DNA from 3 places in the Proteus penneri genome. Region 3 is predicted to be linked to each of the others. Evidence: predicted binding sites of a transcription regulator. Region 3 holds the regulator's gene; each other region holds the start of a gene.

Region 1 (8,513 bases), 550 kb from region 3:
TCACCAATAACGAGTTCTGTTGAACCACCACCGATATCGATAACGAGTTTCCGACCTTTTTCTGATTGAGTGTGTTCAACACCCATAAAAATAAGTCGTGCTTCTTCATGGCCTGAAATAATTTCAATAGGATAAGGAATAACGTCTTTGGCTCGTTGAAGAAAGACTTTAACATTAGTGGCGACACGCAAAGTATGTGTTCCTACGACGGTGACATTTTCTGCGGGGAAGCCCTGTAACCTTTCAGCGAAAAGAGAAAGAGCAGAAAGCCCACGTAACATAGCTTCTTCGCTTAATTCGTTATTATCATCAAGCCCATCAGCAAGATAAACTCGCTGCTTTAAACGACTTAATACTTGCAATGCACCATTAACAACACGTGCAATTATCATATGAAAACTATTAGAACCGAGGTCAATAGCCGCAATTTCTAAAGGACGTGGTGAAGTGTCATCTTGTGATAAAGGCATAAAATTACGCTCGTGAATCTGGTTGTTCTAACAATTTAATGTACTCATAGACAGCAAGCTGGGAACGGATTTTACGTTTATTTCCACGAGGAACATAGCTATTTGTTAAATCTTTATCGATATAACGTGCTTTTACTGTGTCATTAAATTGAATATCCAGTATATCTAGAACGCGCTGTTTGAGTTGAGGATCAAGCAAAGCCACTGCAACTTCAATACGGTAGTCAAGGTTTCTTGTCATCCAATCTGCAGAAGAGAGAAAGATCTTTTCATCGCCTTTATTAGTGAACACATAAACACGGTCGTGTTCTAAAAAGCGGTCAACAATACTGGTGACCTGAATATTTTCACTAAATCCTGGTTGATTAGGGACTAAAGAACACATTCCACGGACTAATAATCGTATTTTTACGCCGGCTTCTGATGCGTCATAAAGGCGATTAACTAACTCTTCGTCAACTAAATTATTCACTTTTAATGTGATCCCTGCAGGATGTCCGGCTTGAGCACTGTGAATTTCATTTGTGATTAATTGATTTAAAAGAATACGTGAATTTTGTGGTGAAACCATCAAATGTTCAAAAGTCACAGGGCGATAAGGGTTTTCAATAAAGTTAAAGACGCGGCGGACTTCATTGGTAATTTCAGTGTTAGCGGTTAATAGTGAATAGTCAGTATAAAGACGGGCTGTTTTTTCGTTAAAGTTCCCCGTACCAATATGGGCATAGCGAATGATTTCACCATCTTCTAAGCGAGAAATAATAAATAATTTCGCATGAATTTTTAAACCCGGAGCAGAGAAAATAACATGTACACCTGCTTCTGTTAGGCGTTTTGCCCAGTGGATATTCGCTGCTTCATCAAAACGTGCTTGTAACTCAACAACGACCGTGACACGTTTGCCGTTATGCGCAGCGTGGATCATCGAATCAATGATCCGAGAATCTTTAGCAACACGGTAAATATTGATTTTTATTGAGATAACACTTGGGTCAAAAGAAGCTTGGCGCAACAATTCCAGCACATGTTCAAAAGTATGATAAGGATAATAGAGCAAGACATCGCGTTCACGTATGGCATCAAAACCATTACGGAAGTTATCAAACCAAATATGGCGTAAGCGAGGGATCGGCTTATTTAATAGAAATTTACTTCCTTCATTTGGGAAGTTAATAAAATCTTTAAAATTATGATAACGACCACCAGCAATGACGGAGTCATTATTCGATAAACCTAACTTACTGCGCAGCAATGCCACCATTTCATCAGGCATATCACGCTGATAAACAAAACGGACAGGCTCTGCTGTAAGGCGTTGCTTTAATGTCGATGACATCATTTCAAGTAAGCTTGATTCCATTTCTGTCGCAAGATCGTACTCTGCATCTCGTGTCATTTTCATGGAATAAGCACTTAATGACTCATAATCAAAAAAGCCTTTAAACACTTCATCAAGACAGTAGCGTAAAATATTATCCAATAAAATCATGGACTTTTTCTTACTACGCCCTTGGTCTGTTGGCAGAATAACAAAACGAGGGACTTTATCTGATGGAATTTCTAGCAGAGCATAATGAATAGTTTGCCCTTGCACAATTTCAACTGCTAAATAGGTATAGTCATCTTTAAGAAATTCAACCAAATTGGTTTCAGGATTAATTAAAATAGGGGTGATGTGTTTTCTTAAATTTTGACGGAAATATTGGCGTAACCAAATTTGTTGATTAGGTGAGATTTGGCGTTCATTAATTAAAAAGATTTGATTTCGCGCCATTTCAAGTAACAAATCATTGTATAAAGCATCAAACTCTTGGTCAGCTTTAGCCACTTTTGACTGAATTTTTTTGATAAGATGGCGAGCATGGCTTGATGCAGAGCGTGAGCCACGCTCTTCATTAATTAAAATACGGCGTTTAACATCAGCAAAACGGACTTTATAGAACTCATCAAGATTATTTGAATAGATCCCCAGAAACCTGACTCTTTCAATTAACGGGTTTCGTTTATCAGCCGCCTCTTGTAATACACGTTCGTTAAACGCAAGCCAACTGATCTCTTTATCAATATAGAGTCGTTCCTGGGACATCTGAACTCCAACTAGGGTTAAAGTTAAATCTTAATATCTGAATAAATCAGACATGTTGCTTTATAGTCGCACCCGGTTTAACAAAATTTTCGGGTTTTGCCTCTTTGGCTTTTTTTTCAAAATAAGGTGCTTGGAAAGTACACATTCTAATCGCAGAACGGTAGGCACCGTTAACAAAAAACTCATCTATTAAATCACCTTCCTTTTTAAAGCCAAGCTTTTCATAAATATGAATCGCTTTAGCATTCTCTTTATCGACGATTAAATAGAGCTTGTATAAATTAAGTACAGAAAAAGCATAATCCATTGCCAGCTTCGCTGCTCGTGCAGCATATCCATGGCCTTGATGCGCAGGGGCGATGATAATTTGAAACTCAGCACGACGGTGAACATAATCAATTTCAACCAGCTCGACAAGTCCAATTTTAGTGCCGTCATTTTCGGCAATAAAACGGCGTTCACTTTGGTCGTGAATATGTTTTTCATAAAGGTCGCTTAACTCGATAAAAGCCTCATAAGGCTCTTCAAACCAATAGCGCATAACGCTAGCGTTATTATCAAGTTGGTGAACAAAAGAGAGATCTTCTCGTTCGAGAGGACGTAATTTTATAGGTGGAACTTTCTTACCACCGGACATAAGCACCTCGGTGAATGCATTGAATAAAAAGAGAAAAGGATGACACAAAAAAAGTCACGCGGGCTACAGTGTAGCACAATGTGACTTTTTATCTTAAATGAAATAGTTACCCAAGGTTGTCGAAAAGCGCAATGTCATCGAGAAAAGCTTGATTATTCTGCATTTTTAATCGCTCATCAGCTAACCATCCGATCGCCAATGGATAGATACGGTACTCTTCTGCTTGTATTCTTGTTTGTAAGGATTGTTCAGTATCGTCAGCTAAAACAGGAATGCGCGCTTGAATAATCATAGGACCACCATCAAGTTCTTCTGTAACAAAATGGACGGTAACGCCATGAAAAGAGTCTTTATTCGCTAAAACTTGGCGATGGGTATGTAATCCGGGGTATTTAGGAAGCAAAGAAGGATGAATATTTAATAATTTATGCTGATAATGAGTCACAAAATCAGGCGATAAAATGCGCATAAAACCGGCTAAAACCACAATGTCGGGTTGGTAAGCATCGATTTTTTCAATTAATGCTTTATCGTAATCAGCTCTGTCATTATATAGAGTTGGATCAACAAAATAAGCTGGAATATCAGCAAGTTTTGCCCGTTCAAGACCATATGCATCAGCTTTATTACTTAAGACAGCAACCACATTACCTGTGATTTTATTTGCCCTACAGGCGTCAATAATCGCCTGTAGGTTGCTGCCGTTTCCAGAGATAAGGACGACAATATTTTTCATTCACATGTTTTCATTAGTTAATAATAACTTGTGCTTCACCCGCAGCTTGTGGCGCGATTTTGCCAATTAACCATGCGTTTTCACCACACTCAGCAAGATGGGCTAATGTTTTTTCAACATCATTTGGGTTAACGGCAATTAACAATCCAACACCACAGTTAAAGGTGCGATACATTTCATGTGTGCTGACTTGTCCAGCATCTTGTAACCATTTGAAAACCAACGGCCATTCCCAGCTTTTACTGTCAATACGCGCTTGTGTGTTTTCAGGTAATACACGAGGAATATTTTCCCAGAATCCACCGCCAGTGATATGCGCTACCGCGTGAATATCAACATTTTTAATGAGCGACAGTAAGGATTTTACATAGATACGAGTAGGAGCTAGCAAATGGTCAGCCAATGATTTGTCACCTAGTGATGTGCTATCTGCTTGCGTATTGCTGACTTCAAGAATTTTTCTGACTAATGAATAACCATTAGAATGAGGACCACTGGATGCTAAAGCAATGAGTGCATCACCAGCTTTAACTTTACTGCCATCAATAATTTCTGATTTTTCAACCACGCCAACACAAAAGCCTGCGATATCATAATCATTGCCATGATACATACCGGGCATTTCTGCTGTTTCGCCACCTACTAATGCACAACCAGATTGCTTACAACCTTCTGCAATACCTGTTACGACACGAGCTGCGGTATCGACATCCAATTTTCCTGTGGCATAGTAGTCAAGGAAGAAAAGGGGTTCTGCACCTTGAACAATTAAATCGTTGACACACATTGCGACTAAATCAATCCCGATGTCATCATGGCGATTTAAATCCATCGCAAGGCGAAGTTTAGTTCCTACGCCATCTGTGCCTGAAACTAAAATAGGTTCGCGGTATTTAGAAGGAATTGCACAAAGTGCGCCAAAACCACCTAAACCCCCCATAACTTCAGGACGGCGGGTTTCTTTTACTACACCTTTGATACGATCGACTAAAGCATTACCTGCATCAATATCGACACCGGCATCTTTATAGCTGAGAGAGGATTTGTTAGTCACGTAGAGCCCTCACGGCAAGTTGCTGTTAAGAAAAAATGTGTGCGGACGCTATTCTAACAGGCAAAGCAAACGTTTGCGAGGATCTTCTTTATAGGTCACAATTATTCATGTTGGTGTGGTTAAAAGCTGTGCGCTTGATCAATATCAATAGAAAAACGATGGAATGTTGGCAAAAAAGCGGTATAATCTCGCGATTTTTTTGTCAGGCTGCGTCGTACATTAGGAGAAATTATGAAGATCGTTGAGGTAAAACACCCACTCATTCAACATAAATTGGGGCTGATGCGAGATCATGATATAAGCACTAAACGCTTTCGTGAACTGGCTTCAGAAGTTTCCAGTCTACTGACGTATGAAGCTACCGCCGATTTAGAAACAGAGACGGTAACAATAGAAGGTTGGTGTGGTCCGGTAGAGATAGAACAGATTAAAGGAAAAAAAATCACAGTAGTTCCTATCCTCCGTGCAGGTATCGGGATGATGGATGGAGTATTAGAAAATATTCCTAGTGCCCGAATCAGTGTAGTTGGCGTTTACCGCGATGAAGAAACATTAAAACCTGTCCCTTACTTCCAGAAATTAGCATCCAATATTGAAGAACGTATGGCTCTTGTTGTTGATCCTATGTTAGCAACAGGCGGCTCTATGATTGCCACAATTGATTTATTAAAAAATGCGGGCTGTACTTCAATTAAAGTATTAGTACTAGTTGCTGCTCCAGAAGGTATTAAGGCATTAGAAGAAGCTCATCCAGATGTGGAATTATATACTGCATCTATTGATAGCCATCTTAATGAGCACGGGTACATCGTTCCAGGTCTTGGCGATGCTGGTGATAAGATATTTGGTACAAAATAATAATTAAGCCGACTTTGATAGTCGGCTTTTTTTTGGATCACTTATTTATTATTAAACTCTAAATATTTTAAGGTGTTGTTAGATGACTAGTGTGAGAGGGCTTAGTCAGCAACTTGGCGACTTAAAATAAGACGAGTATGAAGTTAAAAATACAAACCAATTTCACATTCATATTAAAGAGAGGTCGTAAGCATGACTCGTCGTGCAATCGGGGTAGAAGAGCGCCCACCATTATTACAAACAATCCCGTTGAGCCTTCAACATCTGTTTGCAATGTTTGGCGCCACCGTACTTGTGCCAATTTTATTTAAAGTTAATCCGGCAACAATCTTATTATTTAACGGGATCGGAACCCTGCTTTATCTCTTTATTTGTAAAGGACGCATTCCTGCTTATTTAGGTTCAAGCTTTGCATTTATCTCACCGGTGCTTTTGCTATTACCATTAGGGTATGAATTAGCACTTGGAGGATTTATCGTCTGTGGCGTGTTATTTTGTCTTGTGGCAGGTATTGTAAAAATAGCAGGGCGAGGTTGGATTAATGTGATGTTCCCGCCTGCAGCAATGGGCGCAATCGTTGCCGTCATCGGGCTTGAATTAGCAGGAACCGCAGCAGGAATGGCAGGATTATTACCCAGTGCGGATGCACCAGTTGATAGTCAAACATTGCTTATCTCTATGGTCACTTTAGGTGTGACTATTTTAGGTTCAGTGATGTTTAGAGGATTTCTTGCTATTATTCCTATTCTTATTGGGGTATTAGCAGGTTATGCTCTTTCTTTCTTCTTGGGCGTTGTTGATATTACGCCAATTAAAGAAGCTAACTGGTTTGCACTACCAACATTCTATTCACCACGTTTTGAATGGAGTGCTATCTTTATTATTCTACCCGCCGCGTTAGTTGTTATTGCTGAGCACGTTGGACACCTTGTTGTTACCGCAAATATTGTGCAACGCGATTTAATGAAAAATCCGGGCTTACATCGTTCTATGTTCGCAAACGGTTTCTCTACCATTATTTCGGGTTTCTTTGGTTCAACACCAAATACGACTTATGGTGAAAATATTGGTGTTATGGCTATCACTAAGGTTTACAGTTCATGGGTTATTGGTGGTGCAGCAATTCTCGCTATCTTATTATCTTGTGTTGGTAAACTGGCTGCGGCTATAGCTGCTGTGCCTGTTCCAGTTATGGGCGGAGTTTCATTACTGCTTTACGGTGTCATTGGTGCATCAGGTATTCGTGTCTTATTAGATTCAAAAGTGGATTATAATAAACCGCAAAACTTGATATTAACGGCTATTATTCTGATTGTCGGTGTGAGTGGTGCTTCCATTCAAATTGGTGCGGCTGAATTAAAAGGCATGGCATTAGCAACCATCGTGGGTATTGTTTTAAGTTTGATTTTTAAACTCGTCAGCATTATTCGTCCCGAAACAGAATTAGCGGATAACACCATTGAGTCGGTTAGTGGTACAGCAAATAAAAAGTAATCGATTAAGAAAATCTAAAGCAATATACTGAAATTAATAAAAAGGTGGATGATCTCCGCCTTTTTTTATTGTGTTTTATTCTTGTGTCATATTAAAAACTAAGATTTTTGATATTTTAAGCGTTTAAGACTTAGAAAAGCATGAATAATTCACTCATGATGTTTATTTAAATAAAATAAATGAGACAATGGTAGTCTGTTCTTATGCGAAATAGGCATCTTATCTGCGATTTAAGTGATATTCGTTTTAAGGTTGAGGTATCTCAATAAAGGTATAACGTAATTTATGAAAAACCTGATTGAAATTTATGATTTCATTACATCAAAGCAGATTTTTACCACAATATTTTTAGTTATTGTGTTGTTAGTGGTATGGTTTCTCGCCAAAATGATTTTCCGCCGAATCGCAAAGCGTTTACTTTTTTTATTTACTGAGCTTTCAGATGAAGAAACCATAGAAGATATCGCTAAAAAGAGTGCATCTATTGTTGCTGTTACACTCGTTCTCTATATTAATCAGCTACTACCGTCTTTTTCAACGGAAATGAATATTATCTTTGAGACGGTTGCTCGTGCCTTTATTATCATCAATATCGCCTCATTACTTAATAACGCCCTTGATATCTTCAATATTAGGCATGCTAAAAAAGCGTGGCATCGGAATAATTCCATCAAAGGCTATATTGAGATTGCCAAAATTGTGGTCTGGATTATCTCTTTTATCTTGATCATTGCGTTATTTACTGAACAGTCACCACTTATTATTATCTCAAGCTTTGGTGCTATTGCTGCGGTGTTAATGTTTGTTTTTCAGCATACACTTATCTCTTTTGTTGCCAATATTCTTATTTCTAATGGAAAAGTATTAAAGCTTTATGATTGGATTGAATTGCCGAGTAGTAATATCAGCGGTGAGGTTATTGATATTGCATTGCATACGATTACTGTACGCAATTGGGATAATACAATTTCCCGTATTCCAACCAAAGACTTTTTGACTGAAAAATATACTAATTGGCAACCGATGTTTTCATCAGGAGGGCGTCGGATTAAACGTAGTTTTTATATTGACCAATCTTCGATTTCATTTGCAACGCAAGAATTAGTATTAGAATTAAAAAATACCGCTCCGCTTCGTAATAGCATAGAAACAATGCTTGAAGGAAAAGAAGAAGAGAT
Region 2 (8,513 bases), 1.3 Mb from region 3:
ATGGAATGCTTCTAGCCCCACTTATATTATGCTGAGGGTAATGACGATTAAGCACTAAACGATTTGATTGATTATCTACAAAAAGCTCGAGTCCTTCACCTAGCCATAAGCCAAATTTCTCGGCTTGGCTGTCTAAAGACCATGTTAAATCGAGTTCGATAGCTGATGTGTTATCAATCAACTCTATAGATTGATGGCTTAATGTGAGAGGTTTAATGGTGTTTTTTTCTTGGCGTAATGATTCAATTTCTTTGACTGGCACCATACGTAAACGATTTTTGCTCTTATCAAAGGTAATTTCGCGAGGCAATGTGAAGCAACCAGCCCAAAACTCTGCTTTTGATGGCATGGGTGAATTCCACATATCCATCCAGCCCATAGAAACACGACGACCATCAGGAGTCATAAATGATTGTGGCGCGTAATAGTCATGGCCATTATCAAGTTCAATAAAGTGTCCTTGTGGTTTAAACGGTTGATTTGGTGACCACTTGCCAATTAATGCACCTGATTGAAAGAGGTTGCGATATTGATAGCCTTCAGCACGTTTTCCTTGTGGTGAGAAGACGATTGCAAATTCATTTTCTTGACTAATAGGAAAGAAATCTGGGCACTCCCACATATAGACATTTTTATCATCTGTTTTTCCTAAAACAGTGTAATCATTGTTCCACTGCTGGCCTTCGACAAATAAATTTTCGCTAGAGAAGAGTAGGACTTGTCCTTGATCTTTTTCATCACGCGCACCAACAACCATCCACCATTTACCTTCTTGATACCAGACTTTAGGATCACGAAAGTGCATATAGCCTTTAGGGGGTTCTAAAACGATGCCTTTTTTCTCAAAATGAATACCATCTTCACTGATAGCAACACATTGTGCTTCATAGATTTGGCTATCATCCCCTTCGGCGGCTAACCAATTGTGTCCTGTATAGAAAAGATAGAGTTTGCCTTCATGGCTAATGGCTGATCCTGAGAAACAACCACTTTTGTCGTACTCATCTCCCGGCGCTAACGCGATGGGTTGGTGTTGCCAGTGTATCATATCGGAGCTAGTGGCATGTCCCCAATGCATTGGCCCCCAATCTTGAGAATAAGGATGGTGCTGATAAAAGGCATGATATAAACCATCATGATAAATAAGACCATTAGGGTCATTTAACCAACCCGCAGGCGCAGCTAAATGAAACTGGGGATAAAATTTATTGCCTCGTTTTTCAATCAAAGTATTTAAGGCGTTTGTTGATTGTTCTAAGCGGTGTTTCATATCATTATCCTTATTCTATTTTAGAGTTATTAGTGTGTTTTTAAGAGCACAGAAAAGGTAAAGAACAGACTAATCACACTATTACTCTTGTTGTTAACGATAACATTTAGAGCGAAAAAAATACGATGCATGAGATTGACTTTATCATATTATCTTATTATGTTAACGTTATCAGTGTGGATTTACGAGCAATATCTTTACTTATTCGTTATGAATAGTCATAAAAACAGAATATAGTTAAGAAAAATAATTGCTTATCTTCAGGAGAGATTATGAAAGTCTGGTCTTTAGGTGACGCTGTTGTTGACTTGATCCCATTGCAAAACATGCAATATGAAGCATGCGCTGGTGGCGCGCCTGTCAATGTTGCTGCGGGCGTCGCTAAGCTTGGTCAACAAAGTGGTTTTATTGGACGTGTAGGTGAAGATGCGTTCGGCCATTTTATGCAAAAAACATTGTTTGACCTGGGGGTCGATACTCGCGCAATGGAATTTGATGAGTTTCACCGTACCAGCACTGTTCTTGTCTCTTTACAAGAAAATGGTGAGCGTGATTTTACTTTCTTAGTTGCTGAGTCTGCTGATCAATTTTTAACGGAAAAATCTTTACCTGCGTTTGAAAAAGATATTTTGCATTTTTGCTCTTTAGCATTAGTGAACTCCATTTGTCGCTCAACTTTGGATACGGCGATTAAGAGTATTAAAGAGACGGATTCATTGCTGAGTTTTGATATTAACTTACGCCCTCAAATGTGGCGTGATCACGAAGAAATGCGCGAAGTTATCGATAATTATGCGCATAAAGTTGACATATTAAAATTATCAGAAGATGAGCTTACGTGGATGACACAAGAAGTGACATTGAATAATGCCCTTAAAAAATTAGAAGATTATCCCGCGCGTTTAAAAGTGATCACCCAAGGCTCTAAAGGTTGTTTAGTTTTAACGCCAAATACTCAAATCGCATTGAGTGCTTTTACCGTTGAGTGTGTAGATACTACAGGGGCTGGTGATGCCTTTATGGCTGGTTTATTAGCGGCGGTGGCAGAATATGGTTTTGCAGAAGATGAGCAATATTTATCGAAAATAGTGACGCAAGCGGCGGCTTGTGGTGCTTTAGCCACGACTCAAAAAGGGGCGATAGCCGCGGCACCAAGTCGTAAAAAATTACGTGATTTTGTTCAGCAGCAACCACCTTTACATGTTAGGGAGATTTTCTAACAACTTACCTATTTTTTCTGGTTGTGGTTTTTACCACGGTTTTCCCTTAATGGTATTTTCCAACTCTCCATTTATAACTACTTTTCTCGGCGTCGTTATTTGTGGAGATTTTTTTTATCTTGTCTATGTCATCGTACTGATGTTTGATCAATCAGCGATGCTGATCATATTGTTCTGTCTATTTTAAGCGTATGATATTAAACCTTATTGACTTTTATTGATGGAACATTAAATGTGGGCTCAATCGGGCGCAGTATTAGCCATTTTTTCTTATATTCTTTGGGGAATAACGCCACTGTTTTATCGGCTGTTACCCGGAGCGCAACCGTTAGAAATGTTGGCTCAACGCTTGATCTGGTCTATCCCTCTTTTATTACTCGTACGACTCTTTATTAAAAATAGGACACGATGGCGCGTTGTTTTGCAGGATAGGCGCTCTATTTTTATGTGCCTATTTAGCTCAATGGCCATGGCCGTTTCTTGGTGTACATTTACCTATGCATTAACACATCAACAAGTATTAGAAGCGAGCTTGGGATATTTTATTAATCCACTTTTCTCTATTTTATTAGGAGTCATCTTTCTTAAAGAACAGCTTAATCTAGCAGAAAAATGGGCTGTTACCTTAATTTGTGCCGGAGTGGGGTATCAATTGTGGATGTACGGTGAATTACCTGTACTCGCTATCATGATGGGGGGCGCATTTGCTGTATATGGTTTGATCCGTAAGTTTATTCGTTTTGATGTGATCACTTCTTTATTTATGGAAACACTCTGGTTAATGCCATTAGCAATAGGCGTGACCATTTGGTTGTTTATGACAGATAAAAGCGCGCTACCTTCAGCAGATAATCTGACTCGTTTTTATTATGTTTTAACCGCACCTGTTACCATATTGCCATTATTGTTTTTTACTGCAGCCGTGAAACGAACGACGTTAACCGTTATTGGACTAGCGCAATATATAGAACCTACTATTCAATTTTTACTAGCTGTTTTCTTATTCCATGAAGCTTTTGATGAAGTTAAAGGTGTCAGTTTTTCTCTAATTTGGCTGGGGCTTTTATGCTGTATCTTGGCACTTATCCGAAAACGCCTTAATTATCTAAAAATCCAAAAAGGAAAACGCAGCCAAATTTTGTAATGGTTTTCTTTCTTCGATTGATTATTTTTGCCTGCCTATTTTTCTATCAAGTAAAATCCGTTATGCTACGCAAATGCAATCGTTTGCGTCATTGTGTTTTTGATAAATAGTGAGGATGAAGAATGACTGTGTTGGGTACGGCTCTTACCGCTAATGCGACAAAGGTAATGCTATTAGGTGCAGGTGAACTGGGTAAAGAGGTGGCTATTGAATGCCAGCGCCTAGGTATTGAAGTGATTGCAGTTGATCGCTATCCCAATGCACCCGCGATGCATATTGCACATCGCCATCATGTGGTGAATATGCTTGATAGCAATGCATTAAAGCTCATTATTGAACAAGAGCAACCTGATTTTATTGTTCCTGAAATTGAGGCGATAGCAACTTCGTTATTGGTTGAATTAGAACAAAAAGGGCAAAAAGTTGTTCCTTGTGCCCGCGCTGTAAAACTCACAATGGATAGAGAGGGGATCCGTCGTTTAGCTTCAGAAACATTACTTTTACCAACATCAAATTATCAATTTGTCGATGATGAAGTGAGTTTTAAAAAAGCCGCTTTAGATATCGGTTTTCCTTGTATTGTCAAACCAGTTATGAGTTCGTCGGGGAAAGGGCAAAGTGTTATCCGTAGTGAAAATGATTTAGCACATGCTTGGGCCTATTCTCAAGAGGGCGGACGAGCAGGAAAAGGGCGTGTCATCGTTGAGAAAATGATCCCGTTTGATTTTGAGATCACGTTATTAACTATTCATGCTGTTGATGGTATCCATTTTTGTGCTCCCATTGGTCATCGGCAAGAAAAAGGAGATTATCGTGAGTCATGGCAACCTCAAAAAATGAGTGATATAGCCCTTGCTAAAGCAGAGCATATTGCGAGTAAAGTGGTAAAAAATTTAGGGGGTTATGGATTATTTGGCGTAGAGCTATTTGTGCAGGGTGATGAGGTGTTTTTTAATGAAGTCTCTCCTCGTCCTCATGATACAGGATTGGTGACGCTAATCTCACAGGACTTATCAGAGTTTGCTCTTCATGTTCGCGCTTTTTTAGGTTATCCCATTGGTGGTATTCGTCAGTTAGGTAACTGTGCTTCAGCTGTGATTTTGCCAGAGCTACATAGCTCAAATATCGTTTATTCCGGTATTGAAAAAGCGTTGAAGGCGAACCGTCAAATTCGTCTTTTTGCGAAACCTGAAATTGCCGGCTCTCGCCGTTTAGGTGTTGTGCTTGCTCATGCTGATACAATAAAACATGCATTAGATGAAGCAATCGCAGGTGCCAACGCTATCATTGTTAATGACGCTCAAAAATAGCAATGTAACACAAATATTTTCTTATTTACCGCTAAGTAAACGCTATTAACTTAGCGGTAAAATCTGGCTTCTAGCCATTGAAGTATAAATATTCTGTAATTAAAAATATTGAGAAAAGTCATTTCACATTTTTATCTCTCTTAGGCATTTAATCAATTTTATTAGCTTAATTTTTTACTCGACCCTTGAAACTAGCTTAACTATCCCCACTTTTTACTCATATTGTTTTTTTCGCCAAATTAGGATTAATTGAGGTAAAAATGAGTATGAAAGGTCAGGAAACAAGAGGATTTCAGTCTGAAGTTAAACAACTTCTTCAATTAATGATCCATTCTCTTTACTCCAATAAAGAAATTTTCCTTCGCGAATTGATTTCTAACGCATCAGATGCGGCAGATAAATTGCGTTTCCGTGCATTATCAGATGCAGCGCTTTATGAAAATAACGGCGAGTTGCATGTGCGTATTTCCACTGATAAAGAAGCGCGTACTTTGACTATCAGTGATAATGGTATTGGTATGACTCGTGATGAAGTCATTGATAACCTGGGTACTATCGCAAAATCAGGAACAAAAGCATTTTTAGAATCTATCGGACAAGATCAAGCTAAAGATAGCCAACTAATTGGTCAGTTTGGTGTTGGGTTCTATTCCGCGTTTATCGTTGCAGATAAAGTGACCGTACGCACTCGAGCTGCGGGCGAAAGCGCAGATAAAGGTGTTTTTTGGGAATCTGAAGGTGAAGGTGATTACACCGTTGCTGATATTGAAAAGGCTGATCGTGGTACTGACATCACACTTCACTTACGTGAAGGCGAAGATGAGTATTTAGATGACTGGCGTCTGCGTAGCATTATTAGTAAATATTCCGACCATATTTCTTTGCCTGTTGAAATTGAAACGAAAAATGAAGAAGACGGCACAGTAACGTGGGAAAAAATTAATAAAGCGCAAGCACTGTGGACTCGTAATAAAGCCGAAGTGAGTGATGAAGAGTATAAAGAGTTTTATAAACATATCTCTCATGATTTTGCCGACCCATTAAGCTGGGTACATAACCGTGTAGAAGGTAAGCAAGAGTACACAAGCTTATTATATGTGCCTTCAAAAGCACCTTGGGATTTATGGAATCGTGAACAACGTCATGGCTTAAAACTGTATGTACAGCGTGTCTTTATTATGGATGAAGCTGAGCAGTTTATGCCTAATTACCTACGTTTTATCCGTGGGTTAGTGGATTCTAATGATTTACCGTTAAATGTTTCTCGTGAAATTTTACAAGATAGCTCTGTTACACGTAATTTACGCAGTGCATTAACTAAGCGTGCATTACAGATGCTACAAAAACTGGCAGAAAACAAGCCAGAAGAATATCAAGCATTCTGGAAAGAGTTTGGTTTAGTCTTAAAAGAAGGCCCAGCAGAAGACTCATCTAACATTGAAACAATTGCTAAATTACTACGTTTTGCGTCAACGCATAACGACAGTGATGCTCAAACTGTTTCACTGGAAGATTACGTTAGCCGTATGGTGGAAGGTCAAGAAAAAATCTATTACATCACTGCTGACAGCTATGCTGCTGCGAAAAATAGCCCTCATTTAGAGCTGTTCCGCAAAAAAGGCATTGAAGTATTGCTGTTATCTGATCGTATAGATGAGTGGATGATGAACTACCTGACTGAGTTTGATGGCAAATCATTCCAGTCTGTTAGTAAAGCAGATGAATCTTTAGATAAACTGGCTGATGAAGAGAAGCATGCAGAGCAAGAAGAAACAGATAAACAATTAGCTCCTTTCGTTGAACGCATTAAAACCTTGTTGGGCGACAAAGTTAAAGAAGTGAAATTAACACACCGCTTAACAGATACCCCAGCGATTGTGACAACCAGTGCGGATGAAATGACCACACAAATGGCGAAATTGTTTGCGGCAGCAGGGCAAGAAGTGCCAGAAGTAAAATATAACTTTGAGCTAAATCCAAATCATCCATTAGTGAAACAAACAGCAGAGTTAACGGATGACGCTTTATTTGCTGATTGGGTCAATTTATTACTGGATCAGGCTTTATTTGCTGAAAGAGGCTCTTTAGAGGATCCAAACCAGTTTATTCGCTTAGTGAATCAACTTTTAGTTCAAAAAGCGTAACTGTTTTCGTTTTCAAACATTTAAACCACGTTTCTCTGAAGAGAGAGCGTGGTTTTTTCTTTTTCGATAAAAATAAAATGCAATCGCTACCGTGATTTCTTGAGCGATGACCTCACAAAATGGTATGGTAATGCGTTTTCGAGTTTAAATATAAAAAATTAAATGCAAGGGGATTTACGCGATGCGTATCATTCTGCTAGGCGCTCCAGGCGCTGGTAAAGGCACTCAGGCTCAATTCATTAAAGAAAACTATGGTATCCCACAGATTTCAACTGGTGATATGTTACGTGCGGCAGTAAGTTCAGGTTCAGAACTAGGACTGAAAGCAAAAGCACTGATGGACAATGGCCAGTTAGTTACAGATGAATTAGTTATTGCGTTAGTTAAAGAGCGCATCAAGCAAGACGATTGCCGTAATGGTTTCTTGTTGGATGGGTTCCCAAGAACAATTCCACAAGCTGATGCAATGAAAGAAGCAGGTATCAATGTGGATTTCGTACTGGAATTTGCTGTACCTGATGACATCATTGTTGAGCGTATCATTGGTCGTCGTGTTCACGCACCATCAGGTCGTGTTTATCATGTGAAATTTAATCCACCTAAAGTGGAAAATCGTGATGATGTGACGGGTGAAGAATTAACAACACGTAAAGATGACCAAGAAGAAACCGTTCGTAAACGTTTAGTTGAATACCATACTCAAACAGCACCGTTAGTTTCTTATTATCAAAATGAAGCTAAAGCAGGCAATGCGAAATACTTCAAAGTTGATGGTACACAAAAAGTAAGCGAAATTAACGCTGAACTGAAAAGTATCCTTGGCTAATTTGTCATTGTGATGATTAATCCCGGTTGAGCCGGGATTTTTTTTATCTCTAGGAAAAGGTAAAAAGTCCGATCCAATAAATTGACAAGCACAATCTATTATTTTCCTTTATTCTTCTACACTTTGGTTATCCTAATAAAATAACTCTAAGGAGTCATAGTATGAATGATGCTAAGTATGGTGTTCTTTTGGTTAATCTTGGCACACCTGATGCGCCGACAACGGGGGCTGTTCGACGTTATTTAGCACAATTTCTTAGCGATCCTCGTGTTGTTGATGTTTCTCCTTTGATTTGGAAACCAATATTACAAGGGGTGATATTACCGTTTCGTTCACCTAAAGTAGCTAAGTTATATCAACAGATTTGGATGGATGAGGGGTCTCCTCTTTTAGTTTATAGCCGAGCGCAACAACGTGCTGTTGCGCAGCGATTATCTAATATTCCCGTGGAGTTAGGGATGTGTTACGGTAATCCATCCCTAAATGAAGGGGTTGAAAAGCTATTACAACAAGGTGTTGAGAACATTATTTTGTTACCACTTTATCCTCAATACTCTTGCTCGACTTCTGCTGCGGTATTTGATGGTGTCAGTCGAATT
Region 3 (8,513 bases):
CCTAATGTTGATTCCACTTATCTCTCCTTAATTAGCATTTTCAGTCAACTTATTACAAAGTTTAGATATTCATTTTTAATACGATATTTACCTATTCTTTTTAATTAAAACATTACCTTTAATAACTAATATAGTTATAATCCCATTTATTAGATAAGTAATTATTTTCCAGACATAATTAAACCATTTCTTTCTAGCCATGAAAGTTCATAAAGAATAACCTTGTTATAAAAACTAATCTATATTTTTTTACATAATAATAATTATTATTTTACAGACAATAGCAGAAGCAAAAAAAACACATTTACAATCAATCAATTAAAAATAATACAGCATGGTAACAATTTAAAATATCAACCTTAGATTAATAAAGAAAAAATAATAAACATCATAACTACAATAAATAAAAATAATGAATTAAAAAGATAGTTAATTATTATTTTAATATTAAAAAATAAATAGAATATTTAAAATAAATTGAGTTGTTTATTTTCTTTTTCAATTGTAGAACCCAATTTCTTTAATGACCTTAAATAACGTTGCTGACAAAGCCGTAATATATTTCTTTTCTCTTGTTGATTCATTGTTGACCAATTAAACCGCTCTTGACGGCTGCGATAGCAGCCAACACAATATCCTTGCATATTCATTTCACAACGCCCAATACAAGGACTAGGAATATCAAAAAATTCTAATTGTTCCTGCATTTGATTTTCCCTCCCTATTGTTTGTTACAATAGAGTATAGTTAATAGAGATATTATCTGCACAACATGATTTATTGAACTGTTAAAAGCGTAGTAAAATTGAACTTTAGGGCTTTAACGCGTTATAGTACCCCGCCATCAGTTTATCTGTAGGGTTTAATCATTAAAAAACACAAGAGGTTTATATGCGAGTACTTCATACCATGATCCGTGTGGGCGACTTACAACGTTCTATCGACTTTTATACCAAGGTTTTAGGTATGCAACTTCTACGCACTAGCGAGAATGAGGAATATAAATACTCGTTAGCTTTTGTTGGTTATGGTGATGAAAGCACTGGTGCAGTTATCGAATTAACCTATAACTGGGGTGTAAATAGCTACGAAATGGGAACTGCTTTTGGGCATGTAGCATTAGGTGTTGATGATGTTGCCGCGACCTGTGAAGCCATTCGCCAAGCTGGCGGTAATGTTACCCGTGATGCTGGCCCAGTAAAAGGTGGATCAACAATTATTGCTTTTGTTGAAGATCCTGATGGATATAAAATCGAGCTCATCGAAAATAAAAGTGCAAGTCACGCTCTAGGTAACTAATTTTTATAAAAACCAGAAAGATACATATGTTATCTTTCTGGCCTTACTGATTATCAATTTCCGATATTTTATTTTTATCGGATAAGTACAACTTAATGCCTGATATAAATAATCCCAATAAGCTTTGTAACCGTTTTCGAGGTTACTACCCTGTAGTTATTGATGTTGAAACAGGTGGATTTAATGCGAAAACAGACGGTTTACTTGAAATCGCCGCTATTACATTAAAAATGGATGAACAAGGTTGGCTAAAACCTGATAACACATTACATTTTCATGTTGAACCTTTTGAAGGGGCTAACTTAGAACCTGCTGCCTTAGAATTTACAGGCATTGATCCAACAAATCCACTTCGTGGCGCAGTCAGTGAATATGAAGCTTTGCATGCTATTTTTAAAATGGTACGTAAAGGAATGAAGGATGCAGATTGTAATCGCGCCATTATTGTGGCCCATAATGCAAATTTTGATCACAGCTTTGTCATGGCTGCGGCTGAACGTGCTGGATTAAAACGTAATCCTTTTCACCCTTTTGCCACCTTTGATACTGCGGCTTTAAGTGGGTTGGTATTAGGACAGACAATTTTAGCTAAAGCCTGCATCACCGCTGGCATTCCTTTTGATAGCAAATTAGCGCATGGTGCATTATATGATACTAATCGCACATCATTACTTTTTTGTGAATTAGTTAACCGCTGGAAAAAACTGGGTGGATGGCCATTACCTACACCTTGAAGCCATAATTTCGCTGATACATTTATGAATAATAGAAAAAGCCAGTTTATTAATGAACTGGCTTTTTCTTGAAGAACTCATTATTTTTATGCGTTTCAATAGCGAAACGATAAAAATTTAATTACTGTGCTTCTTCTTCACCACGATATTTATCAGCAGTCTCTTTTAATAACTTCTGTAATTCACCGCGCTGATACATTTCTAAAATAATATCACATCCACCGACTAATTCACCATCTACCCATAATTGTGGGAAGGTTGGCCAATGCGCATATTTTGGTAATTCTGCACGAATATCTGGGTTTTGCAGGATATCAACATACGCAAAACGCTCACCACAAGCAGAGATAGCTTGAACTGCCTGAGCAGAAAAACCACAACTTGGTAATTTTGGTGAACCTTTCATGTATAAAATAATTGGGTTTTCGTTGATCTGGCGTTCAATTTTTTCAATAGTCGTCATTTATTAAGTCCTTACAGCCTTTTATATTCGATATGCTTTATAGGGGAAAACATGAAAGAAGAATACCACTTTATATTAGAAACCTCTATATAAGTTTAGTTATCGATATAAAACAATGAGTTGGTATTAAACCATGGGATTACTGATAAAAAACACACCATGAAATATAAAAAATAAGTCAATACATTACAGATGGTTATGACTGTGCTTCATTTTACTCTTTTCCTCTTACTACTGACACAATCACTAACTATCCTTTATATTGAAGAAGAAAAAAGCAACTTTTACATTAAAACCAACACATTAAATTTCATAATCAATACATTAAGATAAAACGCTACCTTCTTAAAAGGATATAATGTATATAAATAGGTTTGTTATAAAACCTGATGAGTATTAACTATGGACATGATTTTGCTGTTTCTTGTAGTAGGATGTATTACTGGCTTTTTTGCTGGGCTACTTGGCATAGGAGGCGGTGCAATCATTGTTCCGGTAGTTATGTATGTAGTGAGTCAACAAGCTATTCCAATAGATATGGTGATGAAAATTGCCTTATCTACCTCATTCTCTGTGATTATATTTTCTACAGCATCTTCAGCGTATTCCCATAACAAACATAAAGCCATTTTATGGCAGCAATTTCCTCTATTATCTATCGGCACTATCATCGGTATGCTTGTTGGGACATTTCTGGTACAAAAAATGTCAAACACGATATTACAAATCGTGTTCTGTATTTTCATGGTATATACCATCTATGGATTATTAACTAAAAAGAAAGAAGCTGAACGTATTGAAAACGTGAAAGATCCTATTGTTTCAAAACCTGCGTTAACAAGTGGTGGCTCTTTAATTGGCTTTATATCCAGTTTTATCGGTATTGCTGGTGGTACTATCACTATTCCTCTTTTAAGTCATTGGGGATTTAATACACGTAAATGTATTGCAACCTCTTCAATGATTGGTGTCATCATCGCTGCCATAGGCACCATCATGGGTATTATCTATGGCTGGAATCAAACAAATATTGATGACTATTACCTCGGTTTTATCTACTTACCTGCCTTTATCGGAATAAGTATTACTAGCATTCTCTTCGCCCCTATCGGTGTGAAAGTTGCTTATCGCCTCCCTATCCCAAGGGTTCGTCAAATATTTGCATTATTTCTATTCTTAGTCGTAGTGAAAATGATGTACACATTGATAATGGAATAAGCAGAATATGCCACAATTAGAGAATCTAGGCTCTGATTACAGCCATTATTTTACTGCTTTACGAGTTGCTCAGTGAGCTATACTCTTATGAGTATAACTAATCTATATGGCTTATAACTATAGATAAAAGATATTTAGCTGTTATTTCAATGAATTTTTGTTAAAATAATTAGCAAAATAGTAACAAATTAGTGATTCATTTGCCTCATTCTATCGATTCAAATGGTTTTGATGGAATGATTTCAGGCACAAAACCCGAAATAGATAGTTTAAAGGAGTACGCAATGTCTTTCGAATTACCAAAATTACCTTATGCGTTAGATGCTCTTGAGCCACATATCTCTAAAGAAACTTTAGAATATCACTACGGCAAACACCACCAAACCTATGTAACTAATTTAAATAACCTAGTTAAAGGTACTGATTTAGAAAGCAAATCTTTAGAAGAAATCATCAAGTCTACCGATGGTGGTATTTTCAATAACGCGGCACAAGTATGGAATCACACTTTCTACTGGAACTGCTTAGCACCAAATGCAGGTGGTGCACCAACAGGTAAAATTGCTGATGCTATCAACAAGGCATTTGGCTCTTTTGAAGAATTCAAAAAGCAATTTAATGATGCCGCAGCAAAAAACTTCGGTTCAGGTTGGACTTGGTTAGTTAAAAAAGCTGACGGTTCAGTTGCAATTGTTAACACCTCTAATGCGGCAACGCCAGTTTCAGGTGCAGATAAACCACTATTAACTGTAGACGTATGGGAACATGCTTACTATATCGACTACCGCAATGCACGTGTTAAATATTTAGAAGAGTTCTGGGCATTGGTTAACTGGTCATTTGTTGAAGCTAACCTTGCTTAATTTAGATTGATAATCAAAGGTGAATGATTGAGATTCATTTTTGATGACATAATAACAAAGGGCCTTGAGCCCTTTGTTATATTCAGTATTCGATAATCTATTACTTAAATTAATCGAGTACTTATTAAAACATGATTAGAAAAGCAGAGTAGAAAAAATAACAATCATAACCAGCGCTGCTACTGCTGTACTCAAACCAAATTTCAGATCCGTATCCATCTATTCTCCCTCAAAATGATTATAATACACATTATTAACCATAACCTTGTCATGGTTAATTATTATCACATATCAGAATTTGTTAAAATAGCGACTAGTGCACAATTTATAACATTGATTAATACTTTCACTTTTGAGCTAGATCATACAAAATTCACAGCTAATCGCTAAATTATTGCCAGTGTTTGCCCTATGTATGACTATACTGGCAGTTAAACCATAAAATTAGATAAAAGAGACCAATGAAGGTCAGGAGTTTTCCACACCATGGCAACAATAAAAGACGTGGCAAAACGCGCAGGCGTATCAACCACGACTGTTTCTCATGTGATCAACAAAACCCGTTTTGTTGCTGAGAACACACGAGCAACAGTTTGGGCCGCTATAAAAGAATTAAATTATTCGCCAAGTGCCGTTGCGCGTAGTTTGAAAGTCAATCACACCAAATCTATTGGCCTGTTAGCCACGTCCAGTGAAGCTCCTTACTTCGCTGAGGTGATTGAAGCAGTTGAAAATAGTTGTTATAGCAAAGGCTATACACTGGTTTTATGTAACTCACATAACAATCTTGATAAGCAAAAAGCGTATTTAGCCATGCTGGCACAAAAACGTGTTGATGGATTATTAGTCATGTGTTCTGAATATCCTGATCACCTTCTGACTCTTTTAGAAGGCTATCGTAATATTCCCATGGTTGTCATGGATTGGGGAAAAGCGCGTGGTGACTTTACTGATACCATTATCGATAACGCTTTCCATGGCGGCTATATCGCAGGTCGTTACCTTATTGAGCGTGGTCATCGCGATATCGGTATTATTCCTGGACCATTAGAGCGCAACACTGGTGGTGGTCGTCTACAGGGCTTTCTAAAAGCTATGGAAGAAGCCAAAATCACAGTAAAAGATGAGTGGATTGTACAAGGTGACTTTGAACCTGAATCTGGTTATAAAGCGATGTATCAAATGCTAAACCAAAAACAGCGCCCTACTGCAGTTTTTTGTGGTGGTGATGTCATGGCAATGGGCGCAATTTGCGCTGCGGATGAACTTGGCCTGCGTGTTCCTTTAGATATTTCTATTGTGGGCTACGACAATATTCGTAATGCACGTTATTTTACACCTGCGCTAACAACCGTTCATCAGCCAAAAGAGCGTTTAGGCCAAATGGCATTATCAATGTTGCTTGATCGCATCGTTAATAAACGCGAAGACGCCCAAACAATCGAAGTTCATCCGCGATTAGTTGAGCGCCGTTCAGTTGCCGACGGTCCTTTTATCGACTACCGCCGTTAATTCTTATTTATCCAGCTATCTGATTTCTAGCGAAGCCATTCCTCATTTAAGGTTTGGCTATCTCCAAGATAATCTAACAACCATGTCAAAGCAGGCGATTCACTTTTATCGACCCACGTCAGACAGCATGGGCTGTCTGGCAATGGCTGTGCCAGTTGCAAAGTAACTAACTTTCCTTGGACTATCAATGGCTCAGCACGATGCCAAGGCACCATTCCTACACATAATCCTGCCAACAAACATTCAAGCCCCATATCCCACGTTGGTACAACCATTCTACGTTGGTTATTTAACGCCCAAGTGTCACGCTTTGGTAAACTACGTGATGTATCCTCTAAACATAGGCTAGGATAAGGTCGCATTTCATCATCCGTTAGTGGATGTTCCGCTTTAGCTAATGGGTGATCAACATGACAAACACAGCGCCAAGGCATAAAACCCATATCCCTGAAACTATAACGTTCACCAATTGGTGACGCTCTTGTTGCACCAATGGCTAAATCAACACGACCATTAACTAAGGAGTCCCATACCCCATTAAACACTTCTGGGTAGACATACAACTCAATATCAGGAAAATGACGATAAAAATCGAGAATAAGTTGTTGTGTTCTTTCGGGTTTAACAATGCCATCAACTGCTATACTAAATTGACCACGCCACCCATTGGAAACCTGTTGACATAGATGTCGGGTGTCATTCATTTTTTTGATAACAGATCGTGCTTCTTTGATGAAAATTTTACCTGCATCGGTTAGTTCTACATCACGGTGACGGCGCTCAAACAGAGGAACAGCAAGCCATTCTTCTAATTGCCGAACAGTGTAACTAACGGCGGATGGCACTCTGTGCAATTCTTGCGCAGCTGAGCTAAAACTTCCTGTTCTTGCAACTGCATCAACAACTTCTAAAGAGTATTCTGACCACATAGAGTTTATTCCTTTGAAAATTTTTCACAGCATTAACCAAATATTCCCGTTTCACAAGTAAAATAAGTCTTAGTTACAATACATAAAATGTTCTACATCACATAGCATAGAAAATAAAATGAATACTAAAACGTCCACACAATCAAAAACACCTATGAGCTTCATGGTGTACCTAGCTGGTTTGAGTATGCTAGGTTACTTAGCAATTGATATGTACTTGCCTGCATTCGGTATGATGCAGCGTGAACTCGCTATCAGCGAAGGCGCTATCAGTAATAGCTTAAGTATCTTTTTATTTGGTTTTGCTGTTGCTCAGTTACTTTGGGGACCACTTTCTGACAAAGTAGGTCGAAAACCTATTCTTCTTATTGGGTTAAGCCTTTTCTCTTTAGGCTGCCTTGGCATGTTGTGGGTTGAAAGTGCGACAGGTTTACTTGCGATGCGCTTCTTACAAGCTTTTGGTGTCTGTTCTGCAGCTGTTATTTGGCAAGCTCTTGTCATCGACCGTTTCGATGAATCTCGCGCTCAGCGCGTTTTTGCTTTAATTATGCCACTGGTTGCGTTATCCCCAGCACTTGCGCCTTTGATCGGTGCATCATTATTAAACCATGGTGGCTGGCGTATGATTTTCATGCTGTTAATGGCGGTAACTTTAGTTTTGATGTTACCGACATTAATGCTAAAAAACATTAAACAAAAATCCGTCACAGATGCAAACCAATCTTCAGCCTCATTTATGACTTTATTAAAATCCCCGCTCTACACTGGTAACGTATTAGTTTACGCGTCTTGTAGTGCAGGTTTCTTTGCTTGGTTAGCTGGCTCACCAATCATTCTTGAAAAAATGGGCTACTCTCCGCAGGATATTGGTTTAAGTTATATTCCACAAACTATTGCCTTTATGGTCGGTGGCTATGGTTGTCGTATTTTACTATCAAAAATGACGGGTAAAACATTATTACCACTGCTATTAATTGGTTATGCTGTTAGTATGACTGCATTATACCTTGTTGCTAAATTTACTGAGCCAACATTAACCACGATCTTAATTCCGTTCTGTATTATGGCTGCAATGAATGGCGCTTCCTATCCAATCGCTGTATCTAATGCTTTATCGGCTTATCCTGAAATCAGTGGTAAAGCAGCCGCATTACAAAATGCGCTACAACTGGGTCTTTGTAGTTTAGCAAGTTTTATCGTGTCTGCATTTATCAGCCAGCATCCCCTAATTAACACTACTGCAATTATGGCGTTAACAGCGATCCCAATGGCAGTTGGTTACTTTATTCAGCGTAATAAATCTGTTGCCAAACACACAGTTCAAGCAACTGAATAACTCCCCCTTTTATTTTAAGATAATTCTCAAAACGGCTATTTTATAAAAAATGGCCGTTTTATTTTATAGAGAAAAATAATTCACATACCTATACTTATCTAAACGCTTAACTGCGCTTTATCTATTTTCTTTCGGATTTTGAGGCATTAAACAAATTAT

What was found. Region 3 encodes PurR, which represses purine synthesis genes. Its sites were predicted from a motif close to CANGCAAACGTTTGCNTG; they were not measured.
Region 1: purM (phosphoribosylformylglycinamidine cyclo-ligase) is a predicted target of PurR. The motif match lies at 5,046-5,063, and genes of this name have one in related genera.
Region 2: purT (formate-dependent phosphoribosylglycinamide formyltransferase) is a predicted target of PurR. The motif match lies at 3,707-3,724, and genes of this name have one in related genera.

The regions. Positions count from the first base shown of each region.
Region 1 is NZ_CP059690.1:1,813,117-1,821,629, reverse strand. It holds gene ppx (exopolyphosphatase) at 1-470, opposite strand, end outside; gene ppk1 (polyphosphate kinase 1) at 475-2,556, opposite strand; gene speG (spermidine N1-acetyltransferase) at 2,603-3,193, opposite strand; gene purN (phosphoribosylglycinamide formyltransferase) at 3,300-3,929, opposite strand; gene purM (phosphoribosylformylglycinamidine cyclo-ligase) at 3,943-4,983, opposite strand; gene upp (uracil phosphoribosyltransferase) at 5,215-5,841, shown strand; gene uraA (uracil permease) at 6,034-7,335, shown strand; gene H1225_RS08310 (mechanosensitive ion channel family protein) at 7,621-8,513, shown strand, end outside.
Region 2 is NZ_CP059690.1:2,529,198-2,537,710, reverse strand. It holds gene H1225_RS11535 (glycoside hydrolase family 32 protein) at 1-1,270, opposite strand, end outside; gene H1225_RS11530 (aminoimidazole riboside kinase) at 1,543-2,490, shown strand; gene rarD (EamA family transporter RarD) at 2,723-3,634, shown strand; gene purT (formate-dependent phosphoribosylglycinamide formyltransferase) at 3,757-4,944, shown strand; gene htpG (molecular chaperone HtpG) at 5,205-7,088, shown strand; gene adk (adenylate kinase) at 7,270-7,914, shown strand; gene hemH (ferrochelatase) at 8,076-8,513, shown strand, end outside.
Region 3 is NZ_CP059690.1:1,263,510-1,272,022, reverse strand. It holds gene slyA (transcriptional regulator SlyA) at 1-17, opposite strand, end outside; gene H1225_RS05815 (DUF1289 domain-containing protein) at 468-707, opposite strand; gene gloA (lactoylglutathione lyase) at 892-1,299, shown strand; gene rnt (ribonuclease T) at 1,395-2,033, shown strand; gene H1225_RS05800 (Grx4 family monothiol glutaredoxin) at 2,155-2,496, opposite strand; gene H1225_RS05795 (sulfite exporter TauE/SafE family protein) at 2,899-3,714, shown strand; gene sodB (superoxide dismutase [Fe]) at 3,999-4,577, shown strand; gene cydH (cytochrome bd-I oxidase subunit CydH) at 4,713-4,796, opposite strand; gene purR (HTH-type transcriptional repressor PurR) at 5,064-6,089, shown strand; gene punR (DNA-binding transcriptional activator PunR) at 6,116-7,018, opposite strand; gene punC (purine nucleoside transporter PunC) at 7,137-8,354, shown strand.